DNA from 2 places in the Kitasatospora sp. NPDC101155 genome. Region 2 is predicted to be linked to the other one. Evidence: riboswitches for the same ligand, from Rfam matches in the RefSeq annotation. Region 2 holds a riboswitch; the other holds the start of a gene.
The links. Region 2 has a riboswitch for glycine ahead of gcvT (glycine cleavage system aminomethyltransferase GcvT). Riboswitches for the same ligand answer to the same signal wherever they lie in the genome.
Positions count from the first base shown of each region.

Region 1 (14,265 bases), on a different contig from region 2:
ACCGCCGCCTTCGGCCCCGGCTGGGTGCTCGCCCTGGACGCGCTGTGCTTCCTGATCGCCGCCGCCCTCCGGTTCCTCCTGGAGGCCGAGTCCGCACCCGCCGCCTCCGGCAGCAGCGTGCTGCGCGACCTGCGCGAGGGCTGGCAGGAGTTCGCCTCCCGCCGCTGGCTCTGGGTGATCGTGCTGCAGTTCGCCGTCCTGGTCGCCTGCATCAACGCGGTCGAGGCGGTGTACGGGCCGACGGTGGCCAACGACCGGCTCGGCGGTGCGGGCGCCTGGGGCCTGGCGATGTCCGCCTACGGCGTCGGCCTGGTGGTCACCGGCCTGCTGATGGCACGTTGGCGTCCCCGCCGGATCCTGCTGGTCGGCAACTGGGGCGTGTTCCTGTTCGGCGTGCCCGCCCTGGCCCTGGCCGTCGCCGCACCGCTGCCGGTGCTGGTCGCCGCGATGTTCCTCTCCGGGGTCGGCGTCACCGTCTTCGGCGTCAACTGGATGGTCGCGCTCCAGCAGGAGGTCCCGGAGGAGATGTTCTCCCGGGTCATCGCCTACGACGAACTCGGCTCCTACTCGCTGACCCCGATCGGAACCGCGCTGGCCGGCCCGGCCGCCACCGTGCTCGGCCTCTCCGGCGCACTCTGGGCGTGCGCCGTGCTGTGCCTGCTGCTCAGCGCCGCGGTCCTGCTCGACCCCCAGGTGCGCCGGCTCACCCGCCGGTCCCCGGCCCGCAGCACCTCGGACGCACCGGTGCCCGTCGACGAGCCCGCGCCCGCCTCGTGAGCGCCCTGTGCGCCCCACGTGCGCCTGCCGACGTGCAACCAGTGGTACCCGTGGTTCGTCCGACCGAGTAGGAAAAACCATCCATTTGGGAGCCCACCGGTGCCGAAGCCCCTGCTGTTCCTGGACGTCGACGGGGTGCTGAACCCGGTCTGTCCGCATCCGGAGGCCGGCTTCGACTCCCACACCCTGCTCGGCTACGCCGTCCTGCTCGCCGCCAAGCACGGCCAGTGGCTGCGGGAACTCGCCGGATCGTACGAGCTGGTCTGGGCCACCACCTGGGAGGAGCACGCCAACACCCACATCGCCCCGGCGATCGGCCTGGACCCGCTCCCCTTCGTCCGCTTCACCGGGTACGTCCCGCAGCCCGGCGACCCGCGCGTCCCGCTGATGGAGCTGTTCTCCACCCGCAAGTGGGCGCCGCTGCTGCGCTACGCCGAGGGCCGGCCGTTCGCCTGGGTGGACGACGTCATCCCGCCCCGGCTGGTCCGCAGGTCGCTGTGGCGCCGCGACCGGCTGCTGGTGCCGGTGGATCCCGGCCAGGGCCTGGAGCGCCGGCACGTCGACCGCCTGCTCACCCGGCCGCCGCGCGGCCGGGCGCCGACCGCCGGCGGATCGGCGGTCAGGGGGTCGGCAGCCAGCTGACGTTGCCGGCGAGCAGCGCGTACCCGACGAAGGCCACCGTGTCGATCAGCGCGTGCGCCGCCACGAGCGGCATCACCCGCCCCCAGCGCCGGTACAGCAGGCAGAACACCGCCCCCATCACCATGTTGCCGACCAGCCCGCCGACCCCCTGGTACAGGTGGTACGAGCCGCGCAGCACCGAGCTCGCCACCAGCACCGCCGGCCAGGACCATCCCAACTGCCCCAGTCGGCGCAGCAGGTAGCCGAGGACGACGACCTCCTCCAGGATCGCGTTCTGCCAGGCCGAGAGCACCAGCACCGGCACCCGCCACCACACCTCCGGCAGCCCCGAGGGCGCGACCGTCAGGTTGTACCCGGCCGCCTGCGAGGCCAGGTACAGCGCCAGCCCGGAGCCGCCGATCGCCGCCGCGACGGCCGCGCCCCGGCCGAGGTCGCGCAGCTTCTGCCCGAGGTCGAAGCCCAGCACCCGCAGCGACGTGCCCTCGCGCACCAGCAGGTAGCCGACCAGCACCACCGGCATCAGTCCGCGCCCGACGTAGTACAGCTGCCACACCAGGTCCAGCCAGGGCCGCCCGGGCGCGCGCGAGCCGTTCAGCGTGGCGACCTGCTGGCCGAGCCGGAGCGGTTCGGTGAGCGAGCCCGCGAAGCTGATCAGCGCGCTGATCCCGCTGGCCCCGAGGGAGAGACCGAGGACGATCAGCAGCTCCGCGCCGAGCAGCCGACGGGTGGGCTGTGCGGTCTCCGGCGCGGTCGGGCGGGTTGTCACGGGCGCTCCAGCGGACGGGCGGTCGCTCCGGCCGTCGGCCGACACCGGAGCGATCATCCTGACACAGCGGTGGCGGGGCCTGTCCGGCGGATGTGCGCCGGCGGGATCCGCCGGCCCCTACCCCACCGGCCAGGTGTGCACCGGCTCTCCGCCGCGCATGTGCTCGGCGTAGCGCCTGGTCATCGCGGCGAGCGCGGCCGGCCGGTCCATCCCGTACTGCTCGCGCAGCCGGTGGAAGGTCGCGCTCTGCCAGGCCGCGCCGTTGGTGCGGCGCAGACAGCGCTGCTCGATGATCCCCAGGTAGCGGTCCCGGTCGGCCGGCTCCACGCCCCACTCGTCCAGCCCCTGGTAGGCCATCGGCAGCAGTTCGCCCAGCACCAGGTCGACGGCGGAGACCGTCTGCAGCCCGCCGCCGCGGCCCGCCCGACCGGGCCGCGGCCACTGGAACACCGCGTCGATGCCGTACCGGGCGCCCTGGCGGAAGTTCTCTTCCGCTCGCTCGAACGGCAGCCGGCTCCAGACCGGCCGGGGCTGCTCGGCGAGTACCCGCACCAGCCCGTAGTAGAAGGCGGCGTTGGCCAGCGTGTCGGCCACCGTCGGCCCGGCCGGCAGCGCCCGGTTCTCCACCCGCAGGTGCGCCACCCCGCCCGAGACGTCGTAGATCGGCCGGTTCCAGCGGTAGATGGTGCCGTTGTGCAACCGCATCTCGGCGAGCTTGGGCGCGGCGCCGGAGGCCAGCACCTTGAGCGGGTCCTCGTCGTCGCAGATCGGCAGCAGCGCCGGGAAGTAGCGCAGGTTCTCCTCGAACAGGTCGTACGCCGAGTCCACCCAGCGCTCGCCGAACCAGGTGATCGGGCGCACGCCCTGGGCCTTGAGCTCCGCCGAACGGGTGTCACAGGCCTGCTGGAAGAGCACCGGACGGGTCTCGCGCCACAGCTCCCGTCCGAACAGGAACGGGGAGTTGGCGCCGAGCGCGAGCTGTGGCCCGCAGATCGCCTGGGCGGCGTTCCACACCGAGGAGAACCGCTCCGGGGTCACCTGCAGGTGCAGCTGCAGCGAGGTCGCGGCGGCCTCGGCCACCATGGTGACCGATTCCAGTTGGAGGTGCTCGACGCCCTCGATGTCCAGCGCGATGTCCTCGCCCCGGGCGGCCAGGATCTGGTCGCTGAGCAGGCTGTACCGCTGGTTGTGGCTCATCGCGTCCAGCCCGGTGTGGTCGTGCTCCAGGGTCGGCAGGATGCCCACCATGACGATCCGGGCACCGGCCTCGGCCGCCCGCCGGTCGGCGTAGCGCAGCCCGGTGTCGATCTCCTCGCGCAGTTCCTCGAAGACGTGCCCGCAGAGCCGGTGCGGCACGATGTTGACCTCGATGTTGAACTGACCCAGTTCGGTCTGGAAGTCGCTGGAGCCGATCGCGCTCAGCACCTGGGCGTTGCGCATCACCGGCAGGCCCTGCTCGTCGGCCAGGTTGAGCTCGATCTCCAGCCCCACCACCGCCCGCGGCCGGTCGAAGCGGTCCTCGCGCAGCATCCGCCCGAGCGCGTCGAGGCAGGCCTGGAGCTTGAGCCGGTACTGCTGCCGATCCGCCAGATCCGCCCGAGTCGCCACGACCTTCTCGCCCACGGTCCCCTCCTCCTGAGACACCCGGCCGTCCGACCGTGCAAGCATCATGCCCACCTCGAAGATCGATACCCGAATGCTCGTACTGGCTTGCAATGCAAGGCAACTGGCGGAAATTCAGGCCATCTGTAGACTTGCCCGCCACCACGGCCTGTGATAAACAGATCACCCTGCGCATTTGTTCGATGAATTCGAGGAATTCGCACTGCGCTCCGGCCGGTCTTCTCCCGCCCCGAGTCCCTCGTCGACGGCGGCGACCGCGCCGGCTCCGCGATCCTGCACAACCGGACACGGCCAGGCCCCCGTCACCGAAGACGCGCCGTGCCACGCCGGTATGCCGCACTCGCACGCCGATCTCGCTTGGAGAGGCGGACCCCGCCATGACCCTGCAGACCCCCCAGCCCCCGCCGAGCGCCCTGCGCGCGGTCCTGGGCGCGCTCGACTCGGACACCGCGCTGCGCCAGCCCGCCGCCGCAGCACTGCGTCACCCGACCGGACCACTGCTCCCCGCGCATCCGCTCGCGGTGCACGTCCTGGACGGCCCGCACCCCGAGCTCCCCGCCGCCCGCCGGACCGGCTGGCGCTTCCTGATCAAGGACGGCGCCGACGTGACCGCCGCCGCCGAGGTGATCCAGAGCGCGGAGGGCCACACCTTCTCCCACTTCACCGCCGGCCCCTACCTCTCCTCCACCGTCCGGGCGCTGCGCGAGGCCTGGCAGCTCGCCCAGAACGCCCGCTCCCGCTGCCAGCCCCGGCTGCTCACCTTCCCCGGCCAGTACGCGACGGCGCTGTGGCTGCACAGTCCCGACACCGGCCCGGCCGCCGACCTGCTGATCCCGCTCGCCCCGGCCCCGCTCGGCGTCACCGCGCACCGCGCCTACCCGGCCGCCGAGTTGCTGCCGCTGCTCGCCCGTGCTCCGCTCGCCCGACCGCTGCTGCTCGGCTCCTCCTGAGCCCGCGCCGCCCCGTCCGCACCCTGCCGCCGGGCCACCGCCCGGCGGCCCTTCGCCGCGCCCTCCCCGCTCCGTGGCCTCACCCGAACGGCCATCACCCGGCCGGGCCACCCGCAATGGCCCCACCGGGCTATCCCCCGACTGGCCCATCGGTGCAGGATTTCCCTCCGGCCCCACCTGAACGGGTGATCTCTGCACGGGGGTTGTGGTGCATGTCACGAAATCCCTGCGCGCGCGCCCACAGATGCCGACACTGGGAACCAGCGTGGAAGGACCACCTGTCCTACCCACTTGAGCGCCGGTCCACACCTGGTCGGCGTTGCGGACAGGATCCGACTACCGCGGCGGCTCCGGACGGCACCACCTCCGGGACCGCACCACGGGGAGGATCGCAGAGCGAAGCGAGGGTACGCGTATGTGCCAGCACCGTCCTGAGTGCCCGTCGGCCGAGTCCGAGGACCGTGAGGCGGCCGTGCCGGTGGCCTGCCACCCGGAGCAGGGTTGGAGCCTGCTCTGCAACGGCGTCGTGTTGTTCGAGGACACCGGAGAGCTGCTGCCCGACGGCCGGGTGATCGCCCCGCGCCGCCCCGTCGCCCACGCGGCCTGAGACACCACCGGCTGAGACAGCACGGGCCGAGGGCGGACGACCCGACCCGTACGGCCGGAACCGTACGGCCCGGGGCCGCCCGGCGGGGGCAGCCGCCGACCCGACCGTAGAAGACGAACCGTAAGAGACGACCCGACTGGGAACGACAAAGGGCAGGGCCCCGGCAGAAACGTTCTGCCAGGGCCCTGCCCCATGTCCGTCCGCTGAGGATCAGACGCCGTACTCGTCCAGCGGCGGGCAGGAGCAGACCAGGTTGCGGTCGCCGTACGCGCCGTCGATCCGGCTCACCGGCGGCCAGTACTTGTCCGCCGGGTTCACGCCCGCCGGGAAGACCGCCTCCTGCCGCGAGTAGCCGTGCGCCCAGTCGCCGGCCAGGGTGGCGGCGGTGTGCGGGGCGTTGCGCAGCGGGTTGTCCTCGGCCGCCCACTCCCCCGAGCCGACCTTGTCGATCTCGGCCCGGATCTCGATCATCGCGTCGCAGAACCGGTCGATCTCGTGCAGGTCCTCGGACTCGGTCGGCTCGATCATCAGCGTGCCGGCCACCGGGAAGGACATCGTCGGCGCGTGGAAGCCGTAGTCGATCAGGCGCTTGGCGATGTCGTCCACCGTCACGCCCGTCTCCTTGGTCAGCGGGCGCAGGTCGATGATGCACTCGTGCGCGACCAGCCCGCCCGGGCCGGTGTAGAGCACCGGGAAGTGCGGCGCCAGCCGCTTGGCGATGTAGTTGGCGTTCAGCACCGCGACCTGGGTCGCGTGCTTCAGGCCCTCGCCGCCCATCAGCCGGACGTACGCCCAGGAGATCGGCAGGATCGCCGCCGAACCCCACGGCGCGGCCGAGATCGGGCCGACACCGGTGGCCGGGCCGGCCTCCTCCTGCAGCGGGTGGTTGGGCAGGTACGGCGCCAGGTGGGCGCGCACCGCGACCGGGCCGACGCCGGGGCCGCCGCCGCCGTGCGGGATGCAGAAGGTCTTGTGCAGGTTCAGGTGCGAGACGTCCGCGCCGAACTTGCCCGGCTTGGCCAGGCCGACCAGGGCGTTCAGGTTGGCGCCGTCCACGTACACCTGGCCGCCGGCCTCGTGCACCAGGGCGCAGATGTCGGTGATCTGGGTCTCGTACACGCCGTGGGTCGACGGGTAGGTGACCATCAGCACGGAGAGGTTGTCGCGGTGCTGCTCGATCTTGGCCTTCAGGTCCTCGACGTCCACGTCGCCGTCGACCAGGGTCTTCACCACGACCACGCGCATGCCGGCCATCACCGCGGAGGCGGCGTTGGTGCCGTGCGCCGAGGACGGGATCAGGCAGACGTCGCGCTGGGTGTCGCCGTTGGCGTGGTGGTAGGCGCGAACGGCCAGCAGGCCGGCCAGCTCGCCCTGGGAGCCGGCGTTCGGCTGGATCGACACGGCGTCGTAGCCGGTGACCTCGACCAGCTGCTGCTCCAGCTGGCGGATCAGGGTCAGGAAGCCCTCGGCCTGGTCGATCGGCGCGAAGGGGTGCAGCTGCCCGAACTCCGGCCAGGTCACCGCCTCCATCTCGGTGGTCGCGTTGAGCTTCATGGTGCAGGAGCCCAGCGGGATCATGCCGCGGTCCAGCGCGTAGTCCCGGTCCGACAGGCGGCGCAGGTAGCGCAGCATGGCGGTCTCCGAGCGGTGGCTGTGGAAGACCGGGTGGGTCAGGTACTCGTCCTCGCGCAGCAGCGCGGCGGGCAGCGTCTCGGCGGTCTCGGCCACCTCGACGGCGGGGACGCCGAACGCGGCCCAGACGCCGGCCAGGTGCTCGCGGGTGGTGGTCTCGTCGGTGGAGATCGAGATCCGGTCCGCGCCGTCCTGGTGGACGTTGATGCCGTGGGTGCGGGCGGCGGCGGCGATCTCGGCGGCACGGCCCGGGACGACGGCGGTGACGGTGTCGAAGAACTCGCCGTGCAGCAGCTCCACGCCGCCGGCCCGCAGGCCCTCGGCGAGGGCGGCGGCGTAGCGGTGGGTGCGGCGGGCGATGTCGGCCAGGCCGTCCGGACCGTGGTAGACCGCGTACATCGAGGCCATCACGGCGAGCAGCACCTGCGCGGTGCAGATGTTGCTGGTGGCCTTCTCGCGGCGGATGTGCTGCTCGCGGGTCTGCAGCGCCAGGCGGTAGGCGCGGTTGCCGTCGGAGTCGACGGACACGCCGACCAGGCGGCCGGGCAGCGAGCGGGCGTACTCGGCGCGCACCGACAGGTAGCCGGCGTGCGGACCGCCGAAGCCCATCGGCACGCCGAAGCGCTGCGAGGTGCCGCAGGCGATGTCGGCGCCCAGCGAGCCCGGGGACTTCAGCAGGGTCAGCGCCAGCAGGTCGGCGGCAACGGCGACGATCGCGCCCAGCCCGTGCGCCTGCTCGATCACCGGGGCGAGGTCGCGGACCACGCCGGTGGCGCCCGGGTACTGCAGCAGCACGCCGAAGACGCCGCGCTCGACGATCTCGGCCGGGATGCCCTCGGACAGGTCGGCGACGACGACCTCGACACCGGTCGGCACGGCACGGGTGTTGATCACCGCGATGGTCTGCGGCAGGGTCTCGGCGTCGACCAGGAAGACACCGCCCTTGACCTTGGTGACGCGGCGGGCCAGCGCCATCGCCTCGGCGGCCGCGGTGCCCTCGTCCAGCAGCGAGGAGCCGGAGGTGGGCAGACCGGTCAGGTCGGAGACCAGGGTCTGGAAGTTGAGCAGCGCCTCCAGGCGGCCCTGCGAGATCTCCGGCTGGTACGGGGTGTACGCGGTGTACCAGGCCGGGTTCTCCATGACGTTGCGCAGGATCACCGGCGGGGTGAAGGTGCCGTAGTAGCCCAGGCCGATCATCGGCTGGAGCACCTTGTTGCGGTTCGCCAGCTCGCGCAGCTCGGCGAGGACCTGCGCCTCGCTGCGGCCGGCGGGCAGGTCCAGGGCGGTGATGGAGCGGATCGCCTCGGGAACGGCGGTGTCGGCGAGCTCGTCCAGCGAGCCGTAGCCGACGGACGCCAGCATCTTCTCCTGGGCAGCGGCGTCGGGGCCGATGTGGCGGTTCTCGAAGGGGCTGGCCAGCTCAAGCTCGGTGAGGGTCGAGGCGCCGGTGGGGCGTCCCGCGTTCGGCTGGGCGTTCATGGTGGTCGAGGCCTCCTGGTCACGGACCGGCGGGGGCACGCACGCCGACCGGTCGTTCCGCTGCGGACAGCGGATCGCCTGGGCGGACGAACCCGGAAGGCCTCCCCCTCTGTCATCGGGACCTGAGAGCTTCGCCCGCACGTCGCGCTGTCGGCGCTCCGTCGGCTTGCACCGTCGGTGAGGGTGGTGATCGCCGGCTCCCGCGCCGACGCTCCTGCCCTGCTTTCCAGAGTGACCTATCCCGCACGGTACGGATGCCTGAGAGATTCCGGGGAGGAGTTGCTCCTTCGGCGCCCCGACCAGCGTCTTTCGCCGTCGGGGACTCTCCCGAGCGGGCTCGGCAGTCGCCGCCCAGGGTACCAGCGGGAGGCCTGCCGATCACGGGTGTGTCAGGTCACTCCGGGTCTACGCGCGTCCCCCGGATGGCCCAGCGCCGAGCCCGTCCGGCGCACCCCGGTCGCGTCGGTCCGATTCATGCCTTTTGGTGTGAAGTGGCGGCCGGGACGGGTGCTCCGACGGCCGTACCTGCGGGAGTTCCGCAGCCGCAGCGCAGCTGGAGGAAAGAGTGCAGACCGACTTCGACCCCAGAGACCTCATCGGCCACAAGGCCGTCGACCGCAACGGCGACAAGATCGGCACGGTCGACGAGGTGTACCTGGACGACGCCACCGGCCAGCCCGAGTGGGCCGCCGTCCGGACCGGCATCTTCGGCCGGGACGCCTTCGTCCCGCTCACCACGAGCGAGTTCTCCGGCGAGGAACTCCGGGTGCCCTACGACAAGTCGCTGGTCAAGGAGTCCCCGGACTTCGGCGTGGGCCAGCACCTGTCGCCGGCCCAGGAACTCCAGCTGTACCGCTACTACGGCCTCGACACCGCGGCGGCCGGCCAGACCGCCACCGAGGAACCCGGCCGGCCCGTCCAGCCCGACCTCGACTTCGGCACCCCTCCGGCCACCACGACCGCCAAGCCGCTCGACTTCCACTCCGCCGAGCCCGGCCCGACCAACCCCGTCAGTACCGTCACCGTCCCCAGTGCCGTCGGCACCGACACCGCCGCGGAGGCCACCGTGCGGACCCTCACCACCCCCGCACCCGCCGCCGCCACAGCGGCCACCCCTCTCGTCGAGCCGAAGCCGAAACCGCAGCCCACCCCAGCCATGCCCACCCCGACACCCACCACCAGCGCCGCCACCACAGCGACCACCCCCGCCGTCGAGCCGAAGCCGAAACCGCAGCCCACCCCAGCCATGCCCACCCCGACACCCACCGGCAGCGCTGCCACCTCGGCCCCGAGCGCCCCGGTCGAGGTCACCTGCCGCGAGGAGCGGCTGGACATCACCACCGAGTGGCACGCCCTGGGCACCGCGAAGCTGCGCAAGTACGTGACCAGCGAGCAGGTCGAGCGCCGCATCCCGCTGGTCCGCGAGCGGGTCCGGGTCGAGCGCATCCCGGTCAGCGACGCCGAGCGCGCCACCCTCACCGACAAGGAGATCGCCGAGGCGGTCGAGGAGGTCACCCTCCGCGAGGAACACCCCATCATCCGCAAGTACGTCGCCCCGGTCGAGCGGGTCCGCCTGATCGTCGAGCGCTACACCACGGAGGAGGTGGTCCGCGACGAACTCCGCCGCGAGCGCGTCGAATTCCACGACAGCACCACCGCCGACCCCGACCCGACCACCCCCGCGACCAACGGCGCCCGCCCCGACTCCCTGCGCCCCTTCTCCTGACCCGACCCACCCCCCAGGGCCCCGGACCCCGTCCGGGGCCCTCGCCATGCCCCCACCCCGGCCCCAACTCCCCGCGAACGCCGCCCTCCTGCCCTCAACCCCCGGCCCCGCCGCAGGCGACATCCCGCCGCCTTTGCCAAAGCTTAACCACTCGATATTTGACACTCTGAAGTATCTCCCTGCATGGTTACTTCAGTTCATTCACTATGTACGGGAGGAAGCAACCGTGAGTGAGGCACCCCAGCCCACCACCGCGGCCGAGAAGCAGAGCAACGCCCGGGTCCTGCCGGCCCTCATCCTGGCGATGCTGTCGTTCAGCGTGGTGCAGACCGCGGTCGTCCCGATCCTGCCGTCGCTGGCCAAGGAACTGGACGTCTCCGGGTCCAACATCACCTGGCTGATGACCGCCAACCTGCTCTCCGCAGCCGTGCTGACTCCCCTGTTGGGCCGCTTCGGCGACCTCCGGGGCCGTAAGCCCATGCTGCTGATCTCGCTGGCCGGCCTGGTCGCCGGGTCGGCGCTGGCGGTCAGCACCCACTCCTTCAGCTGGCTGATCGTCGCCCGCGTCCTGCAGGGCGCCGGCGGTGGCGTGATGCCGCTGGCGATCAGCATCGTCCGCGACGAGCTGCCCAAGCAGAAGGTGACCGGCGGCGTCGCCGCCATCAGCGCCTCGATGGGCGTCGGCTCCGGCCTCGGCCTGGTGGCGACCGGCCTCCTGCTGGAGCACTGGAACTACAAGTCGATCTTCTGGATGGGCCTGGCCTTCGGCCTGCTCGCGGTGGCCCTGGTCGCCTTCCGCGTCCCGTCCGACCCGGTGACCGACAAGGACGGCGGCGCCGACCCGCTCGGCGCCCTCACCCTGGCCGGCTGGCTCTCCGCCCTGCTGGTCGCGGTCAGCCAGGGCAACCACTGGGGCTGGACCTCCACCAAGACCCTCGGCCTGTTCGCCGTCGCCGCTGTGGTCGCCCTGATCTGGGGGATCATCGAGACCAAGGTCTCGCACCCGCTGGTGGACCTGAAGATGATGTCCCGCCCGGCCGTGGCCTTCACCAACCTGGCCGGCCTGCTCATCGGCTTCGGCATGTACGGCTCGTTCATGGTCATCAGCAACTTCGCCCAGACCCCGGAGAAGCTGGCCCACTACGGCTTCACCGCGACCGTCCTGCACGCCGGCGTGATGCTGCTGCCGTCCGCGATCGGCTCGATGGTGGCCGCCCCTGTCGGCGCCCTGCTGATCGCCCGCCGCGGTCCCCGTCTGCCGCTGGTCCTCGGTGGTGTCCTCGGCGCCGTCGCGATGGCCTACCTGGCCCTGCGGCACAGCCACGAGGGCGACATCTACACCGCCTCGGCGATCTTCGGTCTCGGCATCGGCCTCGCCTTCGCCGCGATGCCGGCCTTCATCAACGGCGCCGTCCCGGTCGAGCAGAGCGGCATCGCCAACGGCATGAACTCCGTGCTGCGCACCGTCGGTGGCGCGATCGGCACGGCCGTGATGACCGCCATCCTGACCGGCGACACCATGAAGCTCCCGATCAAGATCCCGGTGCTGCTGCCCACCCTGGACGCCTACAAGCACGCGTTCTGGACCACGGCCATCGTCTGCATCGTCGCCGGTGCCGTCCCGTTCCTGATCCGCACCGTCAAGCCGGCCGCCACCCCCCTGGGCGGCTCGGCCCCGCAGGACTCCAGCGCCGAGCTGGCCAAGACCGACGCCTGACCAGGCGTCCGGCCCGCGCGCTCAGGGACAGGGCGCGCGGGCCCGGCCTCCGTACGTCGCGAGGGCATCACGACGGTGCGGAGTCCGGCACGGTATGCGGCCCCATCCGGTACTCCTACCGGGTGGGGCCGTTCCGCATCCCGAGGCCCTCAGCCGTCCGGCCCCTCACCGTCCTCCGCGCCCGCCACCCGCCGCAGCGGCAACGGCCGGGCCGGTTCCAGCGCCGGGTCGTCGACCGCGAAGGTCCGTACCCGTCCCGGTTCGCTCCACGGCGTCTCGAACCGCACGGTGACCCTCCCGACGCCGCTGCCCTGCACCCACCCCGGCCCGAACTCGGCGTGGTGGACGTCCTGTCCGGGCATCCAGCGCCGCACCACGACCTCCTCCGGCTCCTCCTCGGCCTCCGCCGCCCGGGCCGCCTCGGTGTGCTCGGCCGCCTCCTCGCGCAGCGCCTGCGCGAACAGGTCCTCCTGGGTGTAGTCGGCCAGTTGGGCCACGCCCACGCCGAGCAGCCGGACCCCGCCGGTGATGTCCACCTGCTCGGCCAGCCGCCGCGCCGTCGTGGTGATCACCGCCTCGTCGTCGGTGGGCCCGCCGAGGGTTTCCGAGCGGGTCAGCGTCGAGAAGTCGAACCGCCGGACCTTGAGCACCACCGTCCGCCCCGAGCGCCCGGCCGCCCGCAGCCGTCGCACGCACCGGGCAGCCAGCGCCTCCACCTCGCGCAGCACCCGGTCCCGGTCGGCCAGGTCCACCTCGTAGGTGTCCTCCACCGAGACCGACTTGGCGTCCTGGTCGGCCACCACCGGCCGCTCGTCCAGCCCTATCGACATGTGGTGGATCCCGGCGCCGTGCGCCCGCCCGAGCAGCGCGACCAGCTCCGCCTCCCCCGCCTCCGCGAGGTCCGACACCGTGGTCAGCCCGGCCCGCCGCAGCACCTGCTCGGTGGCCGGCCCGATGCCGGGCAGCGCCCGCACCGGCATCGGCCCGAGCACGGCCCGCTCCTGCCCGGGCTCGATCAGCACCAGCCCGTCCGGTTTGGCCTGCTCGGAGGCGATCTTCGCCATCAGCTTGGAGCCCGCCGCCCCGACCGAGCCGGTCAGCCCGGTGAGCCGCTGGATGTCCGCCCGCAGGTCCTCCGCCAGGGCGAGCACCAACCGCTCACCGGTGTCATGGTCCGCCTCCGCCAGCACCGGGCCGTACGCACCGGCCTCCAGATCGACGAAGGCCTCGTCCAGGCTCAGCGGCTGCACCAGCGGTGACAGCTCCCGCAGCAGCCCCATCACGATCTCGCTGGTCTGCCGGTACGCCTCGAAGCGCCCGGACAGGAAGGCCGCGTTGGGGCACAGCCGCCGCGCCTGGGCCATCGGCATCGCCGAGTGCACCCCGAACTTGCGCGCCTCGTACGAGGCCGTGGAGACCACCCCGCGCCCGCCGAGCCCGCCGACGATCACCGGTTTGCCGCGCAGGCTGGGCTTGGCCGCCTGCTCCACCGCCGCGAAGAAGGCGTCCATGTCGAGGTGGATGATGCTCGGCAGAGATCGCACCCGCTGATCATCGCGCACGGGTCCGACAGTGTGTACGAACCCGGCCGACGCCCCGCGACCGACGCCCGGCGCCCCGGGGCCGGTGGCCGGGGCCGCCGGCTACTCCTTCGCCGCCTGCGCCAGCGCCTTCGGGATGCCGTCCTCCTTGGGCCCGAGCAGCGCCGGGTCCGGCCGCAACCAGGCGTTCACCGCCGCCTTGCCCGCCCCCGCGATCTCCCGCAGCCCGCCGTACAGCCAGGTGGAGTCGTGCAGCTCCGGCACCCCGACCGCGTACGACCGGATTCCCGCCGCCTCGCACAGCGCCAGCGCCCGCCGGACGTGGAAGTCCTGGCTGACCAGCACCGCGCGGTCCACCCCGAAGATCCGGTGCGCCCTGGTGCAGGAGTCCCAGGTGTTGAAACCGGCGTAGTCGCGGACCACCCGGTCCTGCGGCACTCCGTGCTCGGTCAGGTACCGGTACATCGCGTCCGGCTCGTCGTACGAGACCCGCCCGTTGTCCCCGGTCACCAGGATGGCCTGCACCTTCCCCTCCCGGTACAGGTCCAGCGCCGCCGTCAGCCGGTGCTCCAGGTACGGCGAGGGTTTGCCCTGGTCCAGGCCCGCGCCGAAGACCACCGCCACCGGCGCAGACGGCGCACTCTCGACCGTGCCCACCCGGTCCCCCGCCGCGGTCCACAGCCAGGCGCTCGGCGCGAGCGCCAGCGAGCAGAGCAGCGTCGTCACCTGGAAGACCCTGCGCTGGGTGCGCCGCTCCCGCAGCCGCACCCGCATCCCCGCCGCCCGGCGTCGCAGCAGCCCCGCT
Region 1 is NZ_JBIWPN010000040.1:9,710-23,974, reverse strand. It holds gene ACIRYZ_RS36075 (MFS transporter) at 1-777, shown strand, start outside; gene ACIRYZ_RS36070 (HAD domain-containing protein) at 877-1,419, shown strand; gene ACIRYZ_RS36065 (CPBP family intramembrane glutamic endopeptidase) at 1,397-2,185, opposite strand; gene ACIRYZ_RS36060 (glutamate--cysteine ligase) at 2,303-3,808, opposite strand; gene ACIRYZ_RS36055 (hypothetical protein) at 4,186-4,758, shown strand; gene ACIRYZ_RS36050 (DUF5999 family protein) at 5,174-5,365, shown strand; gene gcvP (aminomethyl-transferring glycine dehydrogenase) at 5,576-8,476, opposite strand; glycine riboswitch at 8,713-8,816, opposite strand; partial or broken gene ACIRYZ_RS36040 (PRC-barrel domain-containing protein) at 9,042-9,416, shown strand; gene ACIRYZ_RS36035 (YsnF/AvaK domain-containing protein) at 9,633-10,202, shown strand; gene ACIRYZ_RS36030 (MFS transporter) at 10,429-11,919, shown strand; gene ACIRYZ_RS36025 (DNA polymerase IV) at 12,069-13,463, opposite strand; gene ACIRYZ_RS36020 (vancomycin high temperature exclusion protein) at 13,563-14,234, opposite strand.
Region 1: it holds a riboswitch for glycine, as region 2 does, so the genes downstream of both, gcvP (aminomethyl-transferring glycine dehydrogenase) here and gcvT (glycine cleavage system aminomethyltransferase GcvT) in region 2, are expected to answer to the same signal.

Region 2 (14,265 bases):
AGCCGTACCGGCTCACCCCGGACGGCGAGGAGATCGTCCACAACGTCGCCGACCCGGACCCCACCCGGGCCTTCGCGCTCTCCCGGCTCTCCGAGCCCACCCCGATCGGCGTGCTGCGCGACGTCGAGCGGCCGGTCTACGACCGCCGGCTCAACGAGCAGCTGGACGAGGCCGTCCGGCGCCACGGCGAGGGCGACCTGACGGCCCTGCTCGGTGGCGAGGACTCCTGGACGGTGCCGCGGCCCGCCGGAGAGCCCGAGTGACCTCCGTAGGGGCCGTGGCCGGCGGCCGCTGGATCCGGAGCTCCGGTGCGGCGGGGGCCCGGGGCACCCGGCTGGTCGCCCTGCCGCACGCCGGGGGGTCGGCGTCGGCGTTCCGCTTCCTGTCGAACGCGCTCGCCCCGGAGTTCCCGGTGCTGGCGGTCCAGTACCCCGGCCGCCAGGACCGCTTCCACGAGCCGCTGGTCACCGATGTCCACGAGCTGGCCGACCACGTGGTGGAGGCCCTGGAGCCGTACCTGGAGGAGCCGCTCGCCCTGTTCGGCCACAGCATGGGCGCCAGCATCGCCTTCGAGACGGTCCGCCGCCTGGAGCGTCGGGGGGTCGGGCCGAGCGCGCTGATCGTCTCCAGCCGGACCGCCCCGGGCATCGGCCTGGGCCTGCCGCACACCGTGCACGAGCTCGGCGACGCCGAGCTGCTGGCGGAGCTGGCGGCGTTCGGCGCCGTCGACCCGAGGATCACGCAGGACGAGGAGCTGTTGCGGCACACCCTCGACGTGATCCGCGGCGACTACCGGGCCGTGGAGGGCTACCGGCCGGTGCCGGGCACCCGGGTCCACTGCCCGGTCAGCGTACTGGTGGGGGACCGGGACCCGCGGGTGTCCCCCGCGCAGGCCGCGGCGTGGCAGGACTGGTCCGCCCGGGGCGTCGACCTGCGGGTGTTCGAGGGCGGCCACTTCTTCCTGGAGGACCACGCGGAAGCCGTCGCCGCGCTGGTCCGCACGGCGCTGGGCCGGGCACCCGGTCCGGTGCCGGTGGCGACGGCCGGCTGAACGCGAAGGCCCCCGGGCGGAGGGGAATCCGCCCGGGGGCCCGCTCGGACCGCCGTGATCAGCACTCGATGACGTTGACGGCGAGGCCGCCGCGTGAGGTCTCCTTGTACTTGATCTTCATGTCGGCGCCGGTCTCCTTCATCGTCTTGATCGCCTTGTCCAGCGAGACGTGGTGCCGCCCGTCGCCGCGCAGCGCCATCCGGGCCGCGGTGACGGCCTTGACCGAGGCCATGCCGTTGCGCTCGATGCAGGGGATCTGGACCAGGCCGCCGACCGGGTCGCAGGTGAGGCCGAGGTTGTGCTCGATGCCGATCTCGGCGGCGTTCTCGACCTGCTCGGGGGTGCCGCCGAGGACCTCGGCGAGGCCGCCCGCGGCCATCGAGCAGGCGGAGCCGACCTCGCCCTGGCAGCCGACCTCGGCGCCGGAGATGGAGGCGTTCTCCTTGAAGAGCATGCCGATGGCGCCGGCCGCGAGCAGGAAGCGGACGATGCCGTCCTCGTCCGCGCCGGGGATGAAGTTCAGGTAGTAGTGCAGGACGGCCGGGATGATCCCCGCCGCGCCGTTGGTCGGCGCGGTGACGACCCGGCGGCCGGAGGCGTTCTCCTCGTTGACGGCCATCGCGTAGAGGGTCACCCACTCCATCGCGTTGGCCGGGCCGATCCCCTCGGCGCGCAGCGCCCGGGCCGCGGCGGCCGCCCGGCGGCGGACCTTCAGCCCACCCGGCAGGATGCCCTCGCGGCTCATGCCGGCCCGCACGCACTCCTGCATCACGGACCAGATCTCCAGCAGCCCGGTGCGGATCTCCTCCTCGCTGCGCCAGGCCTTCTCGTTCTCCAGCATCAGGCCGGAGATCGACAGCCCGGTCTCCCGGGTGAGCCGCAGCAGCTCCTCGCCGGTGCGGAAGGGGTAGCGCAGCGCGGTGTCGTCGGGCTTGACCCGGTCCGCGCCGATCGCGTCCTCGTCGACGACGAAGCCGCCGCCGACCGAGTAGTAGGTCTTCTCCAGCAGCGTGGAGCCGTCCGCCGCGAACGCCCACAGGGTCATGCCGTTGGCGTGGTACGGCAGCGAGCGGCGCCGGTGCAGGATCAGCTGGCTGTCGGGGTCGAAGTCGATGGCGTGCTCGCCGAGCAGGTTGATCCGCTTCTCGGCGGTGATCCGCTCGACGTCCTTGTCGGCCTGGTCGACGTCGACGGTGCGGGGCGAGTGGTTCTCCAGGCCCAGCAGGACGGCCTTCGGGGTGCCGTGGCCGTGGCCGGTGGCGCCCAGCGAGCCGTACAGCTCGGCCCGGACGGACGTCACCTGGGTCAGCAGGCCTTCGGACCGCAGGCGGCGGGCGAACATCCGGGCGGCGCGCATCGGGCCGACGGTGTGGGAGCTCGACGGGCCGATGCCGATGGAGAAGAGGTCGAAGACACTGATGGCCACGGGGACGTCCTTGTCTGGTCTCGTGGAAGGACTTGCGGTCGGGGCGGGCACGGAACGGGGCACCCCGCACACTGTCCAGTGTGCGGGGTGCCCCGGAGTCCCCGGTACGTTCCAGGGGTGAGGCCGATCACCCTACCGGCTGGTAACTTGCCGGCGGGTCAGCTACTGACCGGTCACTTACTCCTGGTTGCCCAGGTTCGGGTAGAGCGGGTACTTCTCGGCCAGCGCGGTGACGCGGGCCTTGAGCGCGGCGGCGACGGTCTCGTCGAAGGCAGGCTTGAGCGCCTCGGCGATGATGTCGGCGACCTCGCGGAAGTCCTCGGCCTGGAAGCCGCGGGTGGCCAGGGCCGGGGTGCCGATGCGCAGGCCCGAGGTGACCATCGGCGGGCGCGGGTCGTTCGGGATGGCGTTGCGGTTGACCGTGATGCCGACCTCGTGCAGCCGGTCCTCGGCCTGCTGGCCGTCGAGCTGGCTGTTGCGCAGGTCGACCAGGACCAGGTGGACGTCGGTGCCGCCGGACAGCACGCTGGCGCCGGCCTCGGCGACGTCGTCCTGCAGCAGGCGCTCGGCGAGGATGCGGGCGCCCTCCAGGGTGCGCTGCTGGCGCTCCTTGAACTCCTCCGAGGCGGCGACCTTGAAGGCGACGGCCTTGCCCGCGATCACGTGCTCCAGCGGACCGCCCTGCTGGCCGGGGAAGACTGCGGAGTTGATCTTCTTGGCGAACTCGGCCTTGGACAGGATGACGCCGCCGCGCGGGCCGCCCAGGGTCTTGTGGGTGGTGGTGGTGACCACGTCCGCGTAGGGCACCGGGTTCGGGTGCAGCCCGGCGGCCACCAGGCCGGCGAAGTGCGCCATGTCCACCATGAGCAGGGCGCCGACCTCGTCGGCGACCCGGCGGAACTCGGCGAAGTCCAGCTGGCGCGGGTAGGCGGACCAGCCGGCGATGATCAGCTTCGGCTGGTGCTCCTTGGCCAGGCGCTCGACCTCGGCCATGTCGACCTGGCCGGTCTTCTCGTCCACGTGGTACGCGACCACGTTGTAGAGCTTCCCGGAGAAGTTGATCTTCATGCCGTGGGTCAGGTGACCGCCGTGGGCCAGGTTCAGGCCCAGGATGGTGTCGCCCGGCTGGATCAGCGCGAACATCGCGGCGGCGTTGGCCTGAGCGCCGGAGTGCGGCTGGACGTTGGCGTGCTCGGCGCCGAACAGCGCCTTGATGCGGTCGATCGCGATCTGCTCGACCACGTCGACGTGCTCGCAGCCGCCGTAGTAGCGACGGCCGGGGTAGCCCTCGGCGTACTTGTTGGTGAGCACCGAGCCCTGGGCCTCCATGACCGCCACCGGGGCGAAGTTCTCGGAGGCGATCATCTCCAGGGTGGTCTGCTGGCGGTGCAGCTCGGCGTCGACCGCGGCGGCGATCTCCGGGTCGAGGGCGTGCAGGGACTGGTTGAGAACCGTCATGGTGTGGTCTTCCCGGAAGGAGGAGAGGGACGGTGGGGGCGGGACGGACCGCCGTGCTGCGGCCCGTCCCGGCGGGTGGCTCAGCCCTTGGCGTGGGTGAGCGCGTCGTACTCGTCGGCGCTGAGCAGCTCGTCGGTGGACTCCACCCGGACCTTGAACAGCCAGCCGCCCTCGAAGGGGGCGCTGTTGACGAGGGCGTTGTCGTCCAGGACGTCCTGGTTGACCTCGACGACCTCGCCGGTCACCGGGGAGTACAGGTCGCTGACCGACTTGGTGGACTCCAGCTCGCCGCAGGTCTCACCGGCGGTCACCTCGTCGCCGACCTCGGGCAGCTGCACGTAGACGATGTCACCGAGCGCGTCCGCGGCGTGCTTGGTGATGCCGACCGTGGAGACACCGTCCTCGGCGGCCGTCAGCCACTCGTGCTCCTTGGTGTACTTCAGGTGCTGGGGGTTGCTCATGGCGTCATTCTCCAGGATGGGAAGCGGGTACGACGAAGCGGGCCGCCGCGCGGACGGCTTCGACGTGCGGGTATGGGAAGAACGGGGGTCGGCCGGGCCCGCGGGGCCCGGCCGGACCGCCTCAGCGGGCGCGCTTGTAGAACGGCAGCGCCACGACCTGGACCGGCTCGTGCTTGCCGCGCACGTCCACCGCGACGGTGCCGCCGGGGGCGGCGTGGGCCGCGTCGACGTAGGCCATCGCGATCGGCTTGCCCAGGGTCGGGGACGGCGCGCCGGAGGTGATCCGGCCGATCGGGGCGCCCTCGGTGGAGACCACGGTGTACTCGGCGCGCGGCACCCGCTTGCCCTCGGAGACCAGGCCGACCAGCACCTTCGGGGGGTTGGTCTCAGCCGCGGCGGCGGCCTGCTCCAGGGCCTTGCGGCCGATGAAGGCGCCCTCGTTGGTGGTCTTGTCGAAGCGGACGACCCGGCCCAGGCCCGCGTCGAACGGGGTGAGATCGGTGGACAGCTCGTGCCCGTACAGCGGCATGCCCGCCTCCAGGCGCAGGGTGTCGCGGCAGGACAGGCCGCACGGGACCAGGTCGTGGCCCTCGCCGGCGGCGGTCAGCGCCTGCCAGATCTGCTCGGCGTCGCCCGGGTGGCAGAAGATCTCGAAGCCGTCCTCGCCGGTGTAGCCGGTGCGGGCCAGCAGCACGTCGCGGTCGGCCACCTGGGCCGGGAGGATCGCGTAGTACTTCAGGCCGGGCAGGTCGGCCTCGGTGGTCTTGGCCAGGATCGCGGTGGACTCCGGGCCCTGGACGGCGATCAGCGCGTAGGTGTCGCGGTCGTCGGTGACGACGGCGTCGAAGCCCTTGGCGCGGGCGATCAGCTCGTCCAGGACCAGCTGGGCGTTGGAGGCGTTGGCGACCACCAGGAAGGCGTCCTCGCGCAGGCGGTAGACGATCAGGTCGTCCAGGATGCCGCCGTCCTCGGCGCAGATCATGGTGTAGCGGGCGCGCAGCACGCCGAGCGCGGAGACGAAGCCGACCAGCGCGTGGTCCAGCATCTCGCCGGCCTGCGGGCCGGTGACGGTGATCTCGCCCATGTGCGAGAGGTCGAACAGGCCGGCCTTGGTGCGGACGGCGAGGTGCTCCTCGCGCTCGCTGCCGTAGCGCAGCGGCATGTCCCAGCCGGCGAAGTCGGTCATGGTCGCGCCGAGGGCGCGGTGCAGCGCGTCGAGCGCGGTCAGGCGGAGGGACGACATGGCCAGGAACTCCTCGGTCGGGGCACTCAGGGGTGCACGCGCCGGAACCGGACCCGCTCGGGGGCCGACCCTGCGCGCGGGCATGCGGCGGCGTGGGTCTCCCCATCTGTCGTCGGACCTGAGAGCTTCACCGCGGCCGTCCGCAGCTGTTTCCAGCATCCAGGACAGCATGGCGGCTTGCACCGTGGGTGGGCGCGCGACAGGGCCGTGCGCCGCTTTCCAGATGTGCCTAACCCGTGCGGTAGGGGGGCCTGAGAGATTCCGGGGAGGACTTGCTCCTTCGGCGCCGGCTGTACCGCCTGAGCGGCACTCCGGGCTCTCCCGCGCGGGTTCGAGCGGCCGGTGTGGAGTTGTAGGGGCCCGCGGCGCATGCCGTCGGACGCGCACATCATGGCACGTCCACGCGGACGAGGGGAGGGGGGACCCGGTCACACGGCCCGAGACCGAACCCGCGCCCTGGCCGGGCCCTAGAATCTGCGCGTCGGCACAGCAGTGGGCGGCCGACCGGCAGAGGGCGGTTCAGGCGCGCATGGGGTACCCGGTGGAGCAGCAGGGGTGGGACGGTCCGCAGGCGGCGCCGCCCGGCGGTGCGTGGCCGGCCAACGAGCTGGAGCAGGTGCTGACCGCCGCGCTCGGCGACCCGGGCGCGACGCCGCGGGTGATCGAGGTGCTGGCCCGCAGTCAGGTGTGGATCCCGCTGCCGGCCGGGGGCGACCCGGGCGGGCAGTCGCTGGACCTGCCGACCATCGAGCTGGCCGGTGCCCCGTACGTGCCGGTGTTCTCCTCGCAGGAGGTGTTCCTGCAGCAGGCGCCGGGGATGGCCTTCGCGGTCGCGCCGGCCTGGGAGTTCGCCCGCGGACTGCCGCTGGGCGTGGGCATCGCGGTCAACCCCGAGGCCGCGGTGGGCATCCCGGTGCCGCCGCAGGGCGTGGCGGAGCTGCGCCGCGGGCCACGTGACGGCCGCCGCTGGGAGCACACTGAGGACGCTGCGCAGGCGCCGACCGGCGGCCGGGTGGCGCTGCGCGAGCCGGTGCCGGGCGAGGACCCGGAGTACTTCCTGGCCGCCTGCCGGACCGAACTGTCGGCCCTGCCCGGGGTGTTGACCGCGCGCCGGGCGCTGGCCAGCGTCGAGGGCGAACCGACCGTGATGTTCGTGGGCGTCCAGTTGGATCCGGCCGCCCCGGCCGACCCGGGCGCGGTGAACGAGGCGCTCGGCCGGGCGCTGGGAACCGCGCCGCTGCCGGGTGGCGTCCACCTCGTACTGCTCGACCTCGCCGAGGACCCGGTGGTCGAGTGGCTGCTCACCCGGGTACTGCCTTTCTACGCGCGGGTGTGAGCGGGGGTTCGGATCAAGGGCACGTCGCCGTGGCGGTGGCCGGTGCCGCGCCATAGGGTGCGTGCAGACGGCCGACGGGCCGGCTGGGTTGAGGAAAGAGGCGCGGCGAGGTGGGCGCATGAGTGCGGGAGCGGGAACGGGCGGTGTGCCGGGGCCCTGGGGCCAGGCTCCGGCCGGGCGCCCGGCGGCGGATCCGGGCGCGATGGAGCACGCCCTGCGCGAGGTCGCGCCGGAGCGCTACGACGCGTACGAGCGGCTGCTGCACGCGCTGGCCGACGGCCAGGTCTGGATGCTGCTCTGGCACGGTACGCCGGGCAGTCCTGACGCGCAGTACGGGAACATGGAGATCAGCGGCCACGGCTACGCGCCGGCCGTGACCTCGCCCGAGCAGCTGACGGCCTCCGGCTGGGCCCGGGCCCACGAGGTCATCTCCGGGCGGGAGATCGCCGCCTCGCTGTACCGCACCCGCTGGGGCCTGTGGCTCAACCCGCACGCCCCCGGCGGCGGGGTCGGCGTGCCCTGGGCGGACCTGCGGCGGATCGCCGCGGGCCTGGACCGGCTGCCGGCCGGTCCGTTGAAGCTGAGCGAGCCGCAGGTGAACGCCCAGCAGTTCTTCGCGCTGCTGGAGCGGCAGGCCGGTGAGGTGCGCGCGGTCCGGGCGCTGCGCCGGGCCTGGGTTCAGCCGGCGGTGGGGGAGCCGTACCTGGCGATCGGCCTGGACCTGTACGAGAGTTCGCCGCCTGCCGTGGAGGCGGTGCGGGCGCTGATGCAGCGGGCGATCGCGGTGGCCCCGGAGGGGCTCGCGGTGTCCACGGTGGCGATGACGGACGAGTACGACCCGGTGGCCCTGTGGATGCGCGCCAACGCGCGGCCGTTCTTCGACCGGGAGGCGGGTCGCCCGCCGGTCGGCCCGTACCCGACGGCGGCGCCGCCGTACCCGGGGCAGTCGATGCCGGGGCAGCCGACACCGGGGCAGCCGACACCGGGATGGGCCTACGGCACCCAGCCGCCCGCGCCGGGCTGGGGGCAGCAGCCCCCGCGGTCGTGGCCCGGATACCCCGGCCGCTGATTTCCGAAACCCGTTTCCAGCTAAAACCTTTACCGCGAAGCCGACTTGATTCCCCATCAGGTCGGCTTCGGTGCTTTCCGGACGAATTACCCCTCCGTCGGAGTCCGCACATCTTGGCATGGCTGTTACAGCCGTGTGAAGAGGGATATGCCGATGACCTGGGAGGTGCATGCGCGCAGATCACAGTTGGGCATCTGTCGCTTGGCAGGGCTGGCGCAAGCCAGTTCGGATGGCAGAGAGTTCTGCGCAACGCACCGCGCGTACTGGATACCCCACAAAGGTGAGCGCGCACGCCGACCGCTCCACCACGCGACGCCCATCCCGCGTGGCGGCAGTACCTGTGCACGAAGCACTGCCGCGAACACCCGCTCCTCCTAAGCACCTCCGCACGTCCGCAGCCGCACCGCCGAAGCCGGCGCCCGGCACCCGTGGGCCGGCCACCGTCGGCGAGGGGACCCAACTGACCATGACCGCATCCGTGACCACCACCGGGAACGAACCGGAGGCACCAGCCACCGCGAGCCCGGCCAAGACGATCGAGGGCCGCTCCCTCGGTCGGATCGCCTGGACCCGCTTCAAGCGGGACAAGGCCGCCGTCGCCGGCGGCATCGTGGTGATCCTGCTGATCCTGCTCGCCGTGCTGTCCGGGCCGATCGAGTCCCTGTTCGGGCTCGACCCCGACAACCCGAACCCGGACCTGCTGGACGCCAACCTCGGTGGCCTGCCGCTCGGGGACTGGGGCGGCATGAGCGCGGACCACCCGCTCGGCATCGACCCCCTGCAGGGCCGCGACCTGCTCGCCCGCGTGGTCGACGGCTCCTGGGTCTCCCTGCTGGTCGCCTTCGGCGCGACCGTCCTGTCCAACACCATCGGCGCCGTGCTCGGCGTGATGGCCGGCTACTACGGCGGCTGGGTGGACACCCTGATCAGCCGGCTGATGGACGTCTTCCTGGCGTTCCCGCTGCTGCTCTTCGCCATCGCGATCTCCGCCTCGCTCCAGGGCGGCGCGTTCGGCCTGCACGGCCTCCCGCTGCACATCATGGTGCTGATCTTCGTGATCGGCTTCTTCAACTGGCCCTACATGGGCCGGATCGTGCGCGGACAGACGCTGTCGCTGCGCGAGCGGGAGTTCGTCCACGCGGCCCGCAGCCTCGGCGCCCGCGGCCCGTTCATCCTGTTCAAGGAGCTGCTGCCCAACCTGGCCGGCCCGATCCTGGTCTACTCGACCCTGCTGATCCCGACCAACATCCTCTTCGAGGCCGGGCTGAGCTTCCTCGGCGTCGGCATCCAGCCCCCGCAGTCCTCCTGGGGCGGCATGCTCGCCGACGCGAAGAACTACTACCAGGTCGACCCCCAGTACATGGTGGTCCCCGGTCTGGCGATCTTCATCACCGTGCTCGCGTTCAACCTGCTCGGCGACGGGCTGCGTGACGCCCTCGATCCCAAGAGCAACTGACACCACGTCAGGAAACTCCCTCCTCCACATCCTCAAGGGGTTGATCTCACCCATGCGTAGGTCCCGTACCGTCGCGCTTACCGCCGCGGCCGCCGCCGTGGTCCTGGTCGTCACCGGCTGTTCGTCCAGCTCCAAGGGCGGCGACAGCGGCTCCTCGTCCTCGGCCGGCTCCAACGATGCGAGCGGCGGCGGCGCCGACGCGGCAACCAAGCAGATCGTCAACGTCTCGGACAAGAAGGGCGGGACGGTCACCTACGAGATGAAGGGCACCCCGGACTCCCTCGACCCGGGCAACACCTACTACGCGTACATCTACAACTTCGCGCGCCTGTACGCTCGTTCGCTGACCACTTTCAACCCGGCGCCGGGCCAGGACGGCAACAAGCTGGTCCCGGACCTCGCCGAGTCGATGGGCCAGCCCAGCGCGGACGGCCTGACCTGGACGTACAAGCTGCGCGCCGGCCTGAAGTACGACGACGGCACCCCGATCACCTCCAAGGACGTCAAGTACGCCGTGGAGCGCTCGAACTACGCGCCCGAGGTGAACTCCAACGGCCCGACGTACTTCCACGACCTGCTGGTCGACAACCCGACGCCGTACCAGGGTCCGTACAAGGACAAGACCGGCGACCTGAAGTCGATCGAGACGCCGGACGACACCACGGTCGTCTTCCACCTCCAGCACCCCTTCGCCGACTTCGACTACCTGGTCAGCGCCCCGCAGACCGCGCCGGTCCCGCAGGCCAAGGACACCGGTGCCGACTACGTGAAGCACATCGTGTCCTCGGGCTCCTACAAGTTCGAGACCTACGAGGACGGCAAGCAGGCCGTCCTGGTGCCGAACACCAACTGGGACAAGGGCACCGACCCGATCCGCAAGCAGCTGGCGGACAAGATCGTGCTCAAGATGAACATCGACCAGGCCACCATCGACAAGGACCTGCTGGCCGGCAACGCCCAGGTCGACCTGGTGGGCGGCGGCGTCGACCCGCAGACCCAGGCGCAGATCCTGCGCGACCCGAAGCTCAAGGCCAAGACCGACAACGCCTACGGCGGCCGCCTGGTCTACATGGCGATCAACACCAAGGTCGCGCCGTTCGACAACATCGACTGCCGCAAGGCCGTTCAGTACGCGATCGACAAGGTCTCGGTGCAGACCGCGCTCGGCGGCCCGATCCGCGGCCAGGTGGCCAGCACCGTGCTCCCGCCGGACATCCCGGGCCACCAGGACTTCAACCTGTACGAGACCAAGGACAACAAGGGTGACGATGCCAAGGCCAAGGACTCCCTGAAGGCCTGCGGCAAGGACGGCGGCTTCAGCACCGTCCTGTCCGCCCGCACCGAGCGCGCCACCGAGGTCGCCGCGGCCACCGCCATCCAGGCGCAGCTGAAGAAGATCGGCATCAACGTCGAGATCCAGCAGTACCCGCAGGGCAAGTACCTGACCGACTCGGCCGGTGCGCCGCAGTTCACCCAGGACCACAACATCGGTCTGATGATGATGCAGTGGGGCGCCGACTGGCCGACCGGCTACGGCTTCCTGCAGCAGATCGTCGACGGCCGCGCGATCAAGCCCTCCGGCAACAGCAACCTCGCGCAGCTGAACGACCCCGCCGTCAACAAGATGATCGACGACGCCGCGGTCAACCCCGACCGGGCGGCCCGCGAGAAGATCTACGGCGACATCGACAAGAAGGTCATGGAGTCCGCTGCCTACGTCCCGCTGACCGACTTCAAGGTCTTCCTGTACCGCCCGGACAGCGCCACCAACATGGCCTCCACCTCGGCCTTCTCGGGTGAGTACGACTACCTGAACATCGGCACCACCAAGTAAGAGCCTGGCTCCACATCCCTGAAGGCAGGTGAAGGCAGCGGCGCCCGTCGCCGTCCGGAAGACCCCGGACGGCGGCGGGCCGCCGGAGCCGCCCAACTGTGTTTGCCTACATCATCCGCAGGATCTTCGCGGCCGTGCTGCTGCTGCTGGTCGTCAGCGCCGTCACCTTCGCGATCTTCTTCCTGCTTCCGCGCCTGGCCGGCGAGACCACCGACCAGCTGGCCGCGCAGTACATCGGGAAGGACCCGGGGCCCACGGCGATCGCCGCGGTCAAGCAGAACCTCGGCCTCGACCAGCCCCTGTACACCCAGTACTGGCACTTCCTGAAGGCGCTGGTCGCCGGCGCCGAGTACAAGTTCGGGCCGGAACCGGCCACCTGCCACGTGCCCTGCTTCGGCTACTCCTTCAAGAGTCATCTCGAGGTCTGGCCGCTGATGACCAGCCGGATCCCGGTCACCATCTCGCTCGCCATCGGCGCGTCGGTGCTCTGGCTGCTCTCCGGCATCACCACCGGCGTGATCTCGGCCCTCAAGCCGCGGTCGATCTTCGACCGGCTCTCCATGGGCGTCGCCCTGGCCGGTGTCTCGCTGCCGGTCTTCTTCACCGGCGCCCTGCTGCTGACGGTGTTCAGCTACGAGTGGCCGATCCTGGACAACCTGCACTACGTCAACTTCACCGACGACCCGCTGATGTGGGCCCGCAACCTGATCCTGCCATGGATCTCGCTGGCCTTCCTCTACTCCGCGCTCTACGCCCGGCTCACCCGCGCCGGGATGCTGGAGACGATGAGCGAGGACTACATCCGCACCGCCCGGGCCAAGGGCCTGGTCGAGCGCAAGGTGGTCGTCAAGCACGGGCTGCGCTCCGCACTCACCCCGATCGTCACCATCTTCGGCATGGACCTCGGTCTGCTGCTCGGCGGTGCGCTGATCACCGAGCAGGTCTTCTCGCTCAACGGCATCGGCCAGTTCGCCGTCCAGGCGATCACCGACAACGACCTGCCCAAGATCCTCGGCGTCACCCTGCTGGCCGCCTTCTTCATCGTCGTCTGCAACCTCGTGGTCGACCTCCTGTACGCCTTCGTCGACCCCCGCGTGAGGCTCTCGTGACCGAGCTCAAGAAGACTCCGGCGGACGCCGATTCCGCCCCGGCGGACGCCGCGCCGACGCCCCTGGGCGACCCGTTCCTGTCCGTCCGCGACCTGCGGATCCACTTCGACACCGACGACGGCCTGGTCCGCTCGGTGGACGGGGTCAGCTTCGACCTGCACAAGGGCCGCACCCTGGGCATCGTCGGCGAGTCCGGTTCCGGGAAGTCCGTCACCTCGCTGGGCATCATGGGCCTGCACCGCTCCAAGCGGGCGAGGATCAGCGGTGAGATCCGGCTGGACGGCGAGGAGCTGATCGCGGCCGGACCGGACCGGGTGCGCCAACTGCGCGGCCGCGAACTGGCGATGATCTTCCAGGATCCGCTGACCGCGATGCACCCGTACTACACGGTCGGCGCGCAGATCATGGAGGCGTACCGGGTGCACCACCCCCAGGCCTCCAAGAAGCAGGCCAGGGCCCGTGCGATCGAGATGCTCGACCGGGTCGGCATCCCGCAGCCGGACCGCCGGGTGGACGACTACCCGCACCAGTTCTCCGGCGGCATGCGCCAGCGCGCGATGATCGCCATGGCCCTGGTCAACGACCCCTCGCTGCTGATCGCCGACGAGCCCACCACCGCCCTGGACGTCACCGTCCAGGCGCAGATCCTGGACCTCATCCGCGACCTCCAGGAGGAGTTCGGCTCCGCCGTCATCATCATCACCCACGACCTCGGGGTGGTCGCCGAGCTCGCCGACGACATCCTGGTCATGTACGGCGGCAAGTGCATCGAGCGCGGGCCGGCCGAGACCCTTTTCGACGCGCCCGAACACCCCTACACCTGGGGCCTGCTGGGATCGATGCCGCGCCTGGACCGGGAGCTGCAGGACCGCCTCGTGCCGGTCAAGGGCACCCCGCCCAGCCTGATCAACGTGCCGTCGGGCTGCGCCTTCCACCCGCGCTGCCCGTACGCCGCCCTGACCGGCGGGCGCTCCACGAGCGAGCTCCCGGTGCTGACCGAGGCCGCGCCCGGCCACTTCGCGGCCTGCCACCTGCCGGCCGACGAGCGGCACCGCATCTTCGCCGAAGAGATCGCGCCCCGGCTGTGAGCCCGGCCTCGTACCACCTTTCTGGAGAGAACCGATGACGGACACTCAGGGGGCCACGCCCCTCGCACGGGGAAATGGGGCTTCCCCGGCGCCCGCCTCCGACCGCGAGCCGCTGCTGAGGGTGACCGGCCTGACCCGGCACTTCCCGATCCGCGGCGGACTGCTGCGGCGCCAGACCGGCGCGGTGCGGGCCGTCGACGGCATCGACTTCACGGTCAACGCCGGTGAGACGCTGGGCGTCGTCGGCGAGTCCGGCTGCGGCAAGTCGACCATGGGCCGGCTGGTCACCAGGCTCGACGAACCCACCGCCGGGACGATCGAGTTCGAGGGCGCCGACATCAGCCACCTGGGCGTCGGCGCGATGCGGCCGATGCGCCGCGACATCCAGATGATCTTCCAGGACCCGTACTCCTCGCTGAACCCCCGGCACACCGTCGGCACCATCGTCAGCGCGCCGTTCAAGCTCCAGGGCGTGCAGCCCGAGGGCGGGGTCAAGAAGGCCGTCCAGGAGCTGCTGGAGCTGTGCGGGCTCAGTCCCGAGCACTACAACCGCTACCCGCACGAGTTCTCCGGCGGCCAGCGCCAGCGCATCGGCATCGCCCGGGCGCTCGCGCTCAAGCCGAAGATGATCGTCGCGGACGAGCCGGTCTCCGCGCTGGACGTGTCGATCCAGGCGCAGGTGGTCAACCTGCTGGACGACCTCCAGCGGGAGCTGGGACTGACGTACCTGATCA
Region 2 is NZ_JBIWPN010000032.1:32,110-46,374, forward strand. It holds gene ACIRYZ_RS33250 (2-oxoacid:ferredoxin oxidoreductase subunit beta) at 1-263, shown strand, start outside; gene ACIRYZ_RS33255 (thioesterase II family protein) at 260-1,051, shown strand; gene ACIRYZ_RS33260 (L-serine ammonia-lyase) at 1,110-2,477, opposite strand; gene glyA (serine hydroxymethyltransferase) at 2,655-3,935, opposite strand; gene gcvH (glycine cleavage system protein GcvH) at 4,016-4,396, opposite strand; gene gcvT (glycine cleavage system aminomethyltransferase GcvT) at 4,518-5,639, opposite strand; glycine riboswitch at 5,869-5,973, opposite strand; gene ACIRYZ_RS33280 (enhanced serine sensitivity protein SseB C-terminal domain-containing protein) at 6,169-6,975, shown strand; gene ACIRYZ_RS33285 (enhanced serine sensitivity protein SseB C-terminal domain-containing protein) at 7,178-8,044, shown strand; gene ACIRYZ_RS33290 (ABC transporter permease) at 8,511-9,500, shown strand; gene ACIRYZ_RS33295 (ABC transporter substrate-binding protein) at 9,553-11,334, shown strand; gene ACIRYZ_RS33300 (ABC transporter permease) at 11,433-12,443, shown strand; gene ACIRYZ_RS33305 (ABC transporter ATP-binding protein) at 12,440-13,531, shown strand; gene ACIRYZ_RS33310 (ABC transporter ATP-binding protein) at 13,566-14,265, shown strand, end outside.